Verminephrobacter eiseniae EF01-2: one gene and its partner. The protein of the gene in region 2 interacts with the protein of the main gene of each other region in a pairwise test. Links are inferred from orthologs where the notes say so. Each region holds a gene or a part of one and is shown on either strand. Other genes may lie near its edges.

Region 1 (3,064 bases), 2.1 Mb from region 2 along the record:
TTGGCCTTCAAGCCCGGCGGCGCGCCGAGCGAAAAAAAAAGCCTGCACCAGCCTGAAGCCGCCCCTTCGGGCGCGGTGCCGGTATCCGTGCCGGTCCCGGCACCAACACCGGCACCGGCACCGGCTGCTGCTGCTGCGGCTGCGAGCACCCCGGCAGACCCTGTGGCGCCAGCGCAGACCATTGCGCCGGCGCTGCTCGACCCGGCCGGTGCCGAGAAGTCCGGTGCCGCTGCGGTGCAATCAGCACCGTTGCAGAATGCGCCTGAATTCGTAGCCATTCCGGTGCGGGTGACACCCGAACCCGGAGCCCGCTTGCAGCCCACGCCGCATTGCGCGTCCATGCCAGCGCCTGTATCGGAGCGTTGTACCCCGACCGAAGAGGGCGACATCTGGCATGCCACCGTGCAGGAACTGCTGGCCGCAGAGGCCATCACGGCGCTGGCGCGCGAGTTGGCCTTGCAATCGCAACTGCTGGCGCGCGACGACGGGCACTGGCTGCTGCGCGTCGACAGCGAGTCGCTGAACCAACCCACGGCGCGCGAGCGGCTGCGCGCCGCGCTACAGGCCGCAGGCCATGCCAGCCAAATCCGTGTCGAGCTGGGCGTCGTCTGCGACAGCCCCGCCCGCCGCAATGCCGCCGCCACCGCCGAACGCCAGCGCCGCGCGCAGGCCATCGTGGCCAACGACCCCTATGTGCAGTCGCTGATGCGCGAGCACGGCGCGAAAATCGTGCCGGGCAGCGTCAAACCTGCATGAACCCTCCAGCAAAAAGGAAACCCCCATGTTCAACAAAGGACAGCTCGCCGGCCTCATGAAGCAAGCCCAGGCAATGCAGGACAACCTGAAAAAAGCCCAGGACGAACTGGCGCTGATCGAAGTCGAAGGTGAATCCGGCGCCGGCCTGGTGAAGGTGCTGATGACTTGCAAGCATGATGTCAAACGCATCCGCATCGACCCGAGCCTGCTGGCGGAGGACAAGGACATGCTGGAAGACCTGGTGGCGGCGGCTTTCAATGCCGCCGTGCGCAAGGCCGAGGAAACTTCGGAGCAGAAGATGGGCAAGCTCACCGCCGGTATGCCGGGCCTGCCCGGCGGCATGAAATTTCCGTTCTGAAGGCGCGCGCACGCCGCATGTCCTCCAGCAACGCCCTCGATGCGCTGATACAGGCGCTGCGCCGTTTGCCGGGGGTGGGCGTGAAGTCGGCGCAGCGCATGGCATTTCATCTGCTGCAGCATGACCGGGCCGGCGGGCAGGCGCTGGCGCAGGCGCTGCACGACGCGCTGGGGTCGGTGCAGCATTGCGCGCGCTGCCACACCTTCACCGAAGCCGAGACTTGCCGCACCTGCCTGGACCCGGGGCGCGACGCCACCAGGCTGTGCGTGGTCGAGACGCCTGCCGATCAGGCAGCGCTGGAGCGCACCGGGGCTTTCAAAGGGCTGTACTTCGTGCTGATGGGGCGGCTCAGCCCGCTCGACGGCGTCGGCCCCAAGGAGATCGGCCTGCAAAAACTCATCGCGCGCGCCACCGAGGGCGGGGTGCAGGAAGTGATCCTGGCCACCAACTTCCATGCCGAGGGCGAAGCCACGGCCCATGTGATCAGCCAGGCGCTCAAGCGCCAGGGGCTGCATGTGACCCGGCTGGCGCGCGGCGTGCCGGTGGGCAGTGAACTGGAGTATGTGGACCTGGGCACGATCGCCCATGCGCTGGTCGATCGCCGTTGACCGGCAGGCCAGTGTCGCGTCACCGATCAGATGTCGCAGGCTGCGCGCAGCCATCGGAGCGCAGCGCAAGGCGCATCGCGCAGCCCATACCGAGTCGGACCTGCGAAATTCATTTCGCTATCGCAGCGAACCGCGCGGCGGCGCGTGATGGCGTGATTTCGTTGGATGCGAAGAAGTGGGGGACGCCGATGAGCGTGCGCAGCAAGGCGATCAGGCGCAATAAAAGGCCCTTGAGCCCGAGGCGCATGATGGCGCGCAGCAGCCAGCGGATGTTGTAGCCCGCCGCACACAGCACTGCATGCAGCGCGTCACCGGTGGCACCCTGCAGCCAGCACCGATCCATCCCGTTGTCGTGCTTCAGGTGTCCGATGGTGGGCTCCACCGCCTGCCTTCGCTTGAGCCAGCGGCGCTGGGCATCGGTCAAGGACTTGAAGCGCCCCCGATGAATGATCTGGATGCCCGGATTGGCTGCGTCCACGCCCCGGAACCCCAGGTCCACCACTGCCTGCTTCGGGCTGGCGCCCGTGTCCTCCGTCAGGATCTTGACCTGCTCGAGTTGCTCGGCCAGCGTGTGGCCGTCATACGGGTTGCCCGTGAAGCTGCGCGCACCGACCACCAGCCCCTGCTTGTGCGTGACGGCCACGCTGACCTTCACGCCAAACTCGTAAGGCCGGCGCGCCTTCCCCTTGCCGATGCACTCAACTTCGGGCGCGTGCAATGCATAGAGTTTGTTCTTGTCCTTCGGGCGCTGGGTGCGAATGCGCTCGGCGCGGCCCATCAGTGCGCGCAAGCGATCGACGGCAGGCACCGATGTCGCAGGCAACTTGCAAAGCTTGCGCTGCACTTCGCGCAGCACGATACCCAGTACCGTGCGCTGGCGCTTGAGCACCTTCTTCAAGCGCTTGAACTGCTTGGCGTGGGCGTAGCCGCCAGCCCTGCGGCGCAGGTTCTTGCCTTCCTTGGCGAAGGTCTGCTTCAGCGCGATGCCCGCGCGCTTGGCGGCAGCCACCACCTTGGCGCGGGCGATCTCCAGCAGGCGGGAGTCCACGGGGTGGGCGATGGCCTTCTCCTGGACGGTGGTATCCACGATCACGCGCTCGAACTCGGCCGGCTTGATCGCCTTGGAGGCCACCGCAGTGTCGATGGTGGCCTTCAGGAGTTCCTCGACACCGGCCTCGCCCAGGATCGAGCGGAAGCGCCCGATCTGGGTGGCGTCGCAGGGCAGGCGTGGCTCGTAGAAGGTCATGCCGCTGAAGAACTGCCACTGCACGTTCTCGGCCCAGCGCTCGACCAGTTCCTCGTCGCTGAGCTTGTAGACGTGCTTCAGATACAGCAGGCTGGC
Region 2 (3,104 bases):
GCAGCGCGCGCTTCGTCGCGCCCGAGCAAGCCGCAACCGAACTGGCGCAGGCCCTGTCCAGCGGCGACGACCGCCGCGTGCAACGCGCGCACCTGGCCGTGCGCAACGCCGGCTACTACGAGCATGCGCGCCAGTTCGCCCGGCTGGTGGCCGACTACAGCGAAAGCCGGTGCCCGGCCGAGCGCCTGTACATCTGCACCGGCGGCGGCCCCGGCATCATGGAAGCGGCCAACCGCGGAGCCCATGAGGCCGGCGCGCTGAACGTGGGCCTGAACATCGCACTGCCCCACGAGCAAAGCGGCAACCGCTTCATCTCGCCATCGCTGAGCTTCAAGTTCCACTACTTTGCGCTGCGCAAAATGCACTTCATGATGCGGGCCAAGGCCCTGGTGGCCTTCCCCGGCGGCTTTGGCACGCTCGACGAACTATTCGAGGTGCTCACGCTGGTGCAGACGCAAAAAGCCAAGCCCGTTCCGATCGTGCTGTTCGGCTCCGGCTACTGGAAGCGCCTGATCGACTTCGATGTGCTGGTCGAAGAAGGCACGATCTCGGCGCAGGATCTGGCGCTGTTCCACTACGCCGATGAGCCAGGGCAAGCCTGGGATTTGATACGGGGCTTTTATCGGCTGTGATGGCATTTCGATCATCGGCAGAAGCGGTCGCGCCGTTCAGATTGGCGCGACCGCTGCGCGCCACGAACATGGCGCAAACCATCGATCCCCTGAAAACCGCGTCCACCCCTGCCACCACCCGGCAAGCCAGGGCCGGTGCGGACCGGGGTGATGTGAGAGACTCGCCCGGGTGGATGCGCCCAACCGGCCCCAATCAGCCCCAACCGACCCGCGCCCAGTGTCGCGTCACCGATCAGATGTCGTAGGCTGCGCGCAGCCATCGGAGCGTAGCGCAAGGCGCATCGCGCAGCCAATACCGAGCGTATTGGCAAGCGATGCAACGCCGCGATGCGCTTCGATGGCCAGCGCAGACCGACAGATGATCGGTGACGCGACACCAGGCTCTATCCACACAAGGTCACAGAATGCGAACTGCGGTTTTCAGGATGATTTTTCCCCCTGCCGCGGGCTTTTTGGCGCGCGCGTTGGATCGTCCGGTTTGGGCACAGGCTTGACGTGGTATGGCTGCCGCCAAGCGCATTGCCGATGAACCCGCTTTCGTGCTGCACAGCTACGACTGGAGCGAGTCGAGTCTGATCCTGGAAGTCTTTTGCCGCCACCAGGGGCGCGTGGCGCTGGTGGCCAAGGGCGCGAAAAAGCCCAGTTCCAACTTTCGCCCGGTGCTGCTGCCGCTGCAACCGCTGTGGCTGAGCTATGCGCTGGCCGCAGACGGCAACGCCGACATACACACCCTCAAGGGCGCAGAGTGGGTGGGCGGCCATGTGATGCCCACCGGCGATGCCTTGCTGTCGGGCCTGTACCTGAACGAACTGCTGCTGCGCCTGCTGGCACGCTCGGACCCGCACGCAGCGCTGTTCGACGCCTACACAGGCGTGGTGCGGGTGCTGGCCAGCGAACATGGCGATGCGCTCGAGCCCGTGCTGCGCAGCTTCGAACTGCTGCTGTTGCGCGCCATCGGCCTGCTGCCCAGTCTTGCCGCCCAGACCATGACGCTGGCGCCGCTACAGGCCGACACGCGCTACACGCTGGTGCCCGAGGGCGGCCTGCGCGCCGCCGCTGCGGCCGAACGCGCCGCGCTGCCCGGCCACCAGTGGCAGGTCTTGCAGCACGCGCTCGATGACGCGGCCAGCCACCAGGCGACGGTGCGCGCCTGCGCCCCGGTGTGCGCCGAACTCAAACCGCAGCTACGGACCTTGTTGCAATACCATTGCGGCAGCCCGATGCTGCGCACCCGCCAACTGATGATCGATCTGCAGGCCCTATGAACCCGTCCCGACACCCGACACCGCCCGCTTCCCCTGCGACCGCCCTTTCGGTCAACGTCAACAAGGTGGCCCTGCTGCGCAACACGCGCCACCTGGCCATTCCCTGCGTCACCAAGGCGGCCCGGCTGTGCCTGCAGGCCGGCGCGCAGGGCATCACGGTGCACCCCCGGCCCGATGAACGGCATATCCGCCGCCAGGATGTGTTCGAGCTGGCCGATCTGATGCAAGCCTGGCCCGACCGCGAGTACAACATCGAAGGCAACCCGGCGCAGAACCTGATGGACTTCATCCGCACGCTGCGCCCCCGGCAAGCGACCTTCGTTCCGGACGGCGCAGACCAGTTCACCAGCGACCATGGCTGGAGCCTGCCGCAGGACGCCGAGCGTCTGGCGCCCTGGATCGCCGAATGCAAGGCGCTGGCGGTGCGCGTGAGCCTGTTCATGGACCCGGACCCGGCGCAGATGGCCGCCGCCAAGGCGCTGGGCGCCGACCGCGTCGAACTCTATACCGAGCCCTATGCCGCCGCGTGGGGCCAGCCGCAGCAGGCCGCCGTGCTGGCGCGTTACCGCGCCGCAGCCCAGGCTGCGCTGGACGCGGGCCTGGGGGTGAACGCTGGGCATGACTTGAACCGCGACAACCTCGCGACCTTCGTGCGCGAAGTCCCTGGCCTGCTGGAAGTCTCGATCGGTCATGCGCTGATTGCCGACGCGCTGGAACTGGGCTACGGCGCCACGGTGCGGGCCTATCTGGACTGCATCCGGGCGGGGATGGCAGCCGCTGCATGACAAGAAAATCGCCACGAGCCATCCCCATTACATGATCCACGGCACCGGCATCGGCATCGGCATCTGCGCCGTGCACCGCATCCAGGCCGGCCTGGCCCGCCACGGCGAGCGTTTGGCACGCAGGCCGTTGGCCGATGGCGAACGGCCCGCTTGGCGCAAGCGCAGCGTCCGCTGGTCCGGCCGGGGTCTGCGCGGCTTGGCGCAGCGCAAAGCCGCCTTCGGCCAATCGATCCGGCCTGTGCTTGCGCGGCTCCATGGGCCCGCGCCTGTGGCTGAAGTGGTGCTGCAACGGCCCGCTGGCCAAGCCGCGATCACGCTGCACGGTGCGCCCAGGCAATGCGGCGAGGCCCGGGGCTTGCAGGGCCGCATGGGCGATGCAAGCGACTGTGCCAGCAACTTCTGCATGGCCGGAAAAATCCAAA

What was found. Proteins that work in one complex are often made in the same cells at the same time.
Region 1: the proteins of recO (region 2) and recR interact in binary tests that used the Escherichia coli proteins (3 or more experiments, as listed by UniProt). The link is inferred for Verminephrobacter eiseniae EF01-2 from one-to-one orthologs.

The regions. Positions count from the first base shown.
Region 1 is NC_008786.1:574,681-577,744, reverse strand. Bases 104-2,926 are described here. They hold recR (recombination mediator RecR), read left to right. Parts: upstream 104-1,131; coding sequence 1,132-1,722; downstream 1,723-2,926. Other genes in these bases: VEIS_RS02470 (IS5-like element ISVei5 family transposase), read right to left, coding at 1,832-2,926; VEIS_RS02480 (YbaB/EbfC family nucleoid-associated protein), read left to right, coding at 782-1,114; dnaX (DNA polymerase III subunit gamma/tau), read left to right, coding at 104-756. Also shown: more of dnaX, read left to right, coding at 1-103; more of VEIS_RS02470, read right to left, coding at 2,927-3,064. UniProt on the Escherichia coli protein: May play a role in DNA repair. It seems to be involved in an RecBC-independent recombinational process of DNA repair. It may act with RecF and RecO.
Region 2 is NC_008786.1:2,645,425-2,648,528, forward strand. The notes cover bases 152-3,014. They hold recO (DNA repair protein RecO), read left to right. Parts: upstream 152-1,132; coding sequence 1,133-1,897; downstream 1,898-3,014. Other genes in these bases: VEIS_RS11475 (LOG family protein), read left to right, coding at 152-632; VEIS_RS28655 (hypothetical protein), read right to left, coding at 644-1,009; VEIS_RS11485 (pyridoxine 5'-phosphate synthase), read left to right, coding at 1,894-2,682; VEIS_RS11490 (holo-ACP synthase), read left to right, coding at 2,714-3,014. Also shown: more of VEIS_RS11475, read left to right, coding at 1-151; more of VEIS_RS11490, read left to right, coding at 3,015-3,104. UniProt on the Escherichia coli protein: Involved in DNA repair and RecF pathway recombination.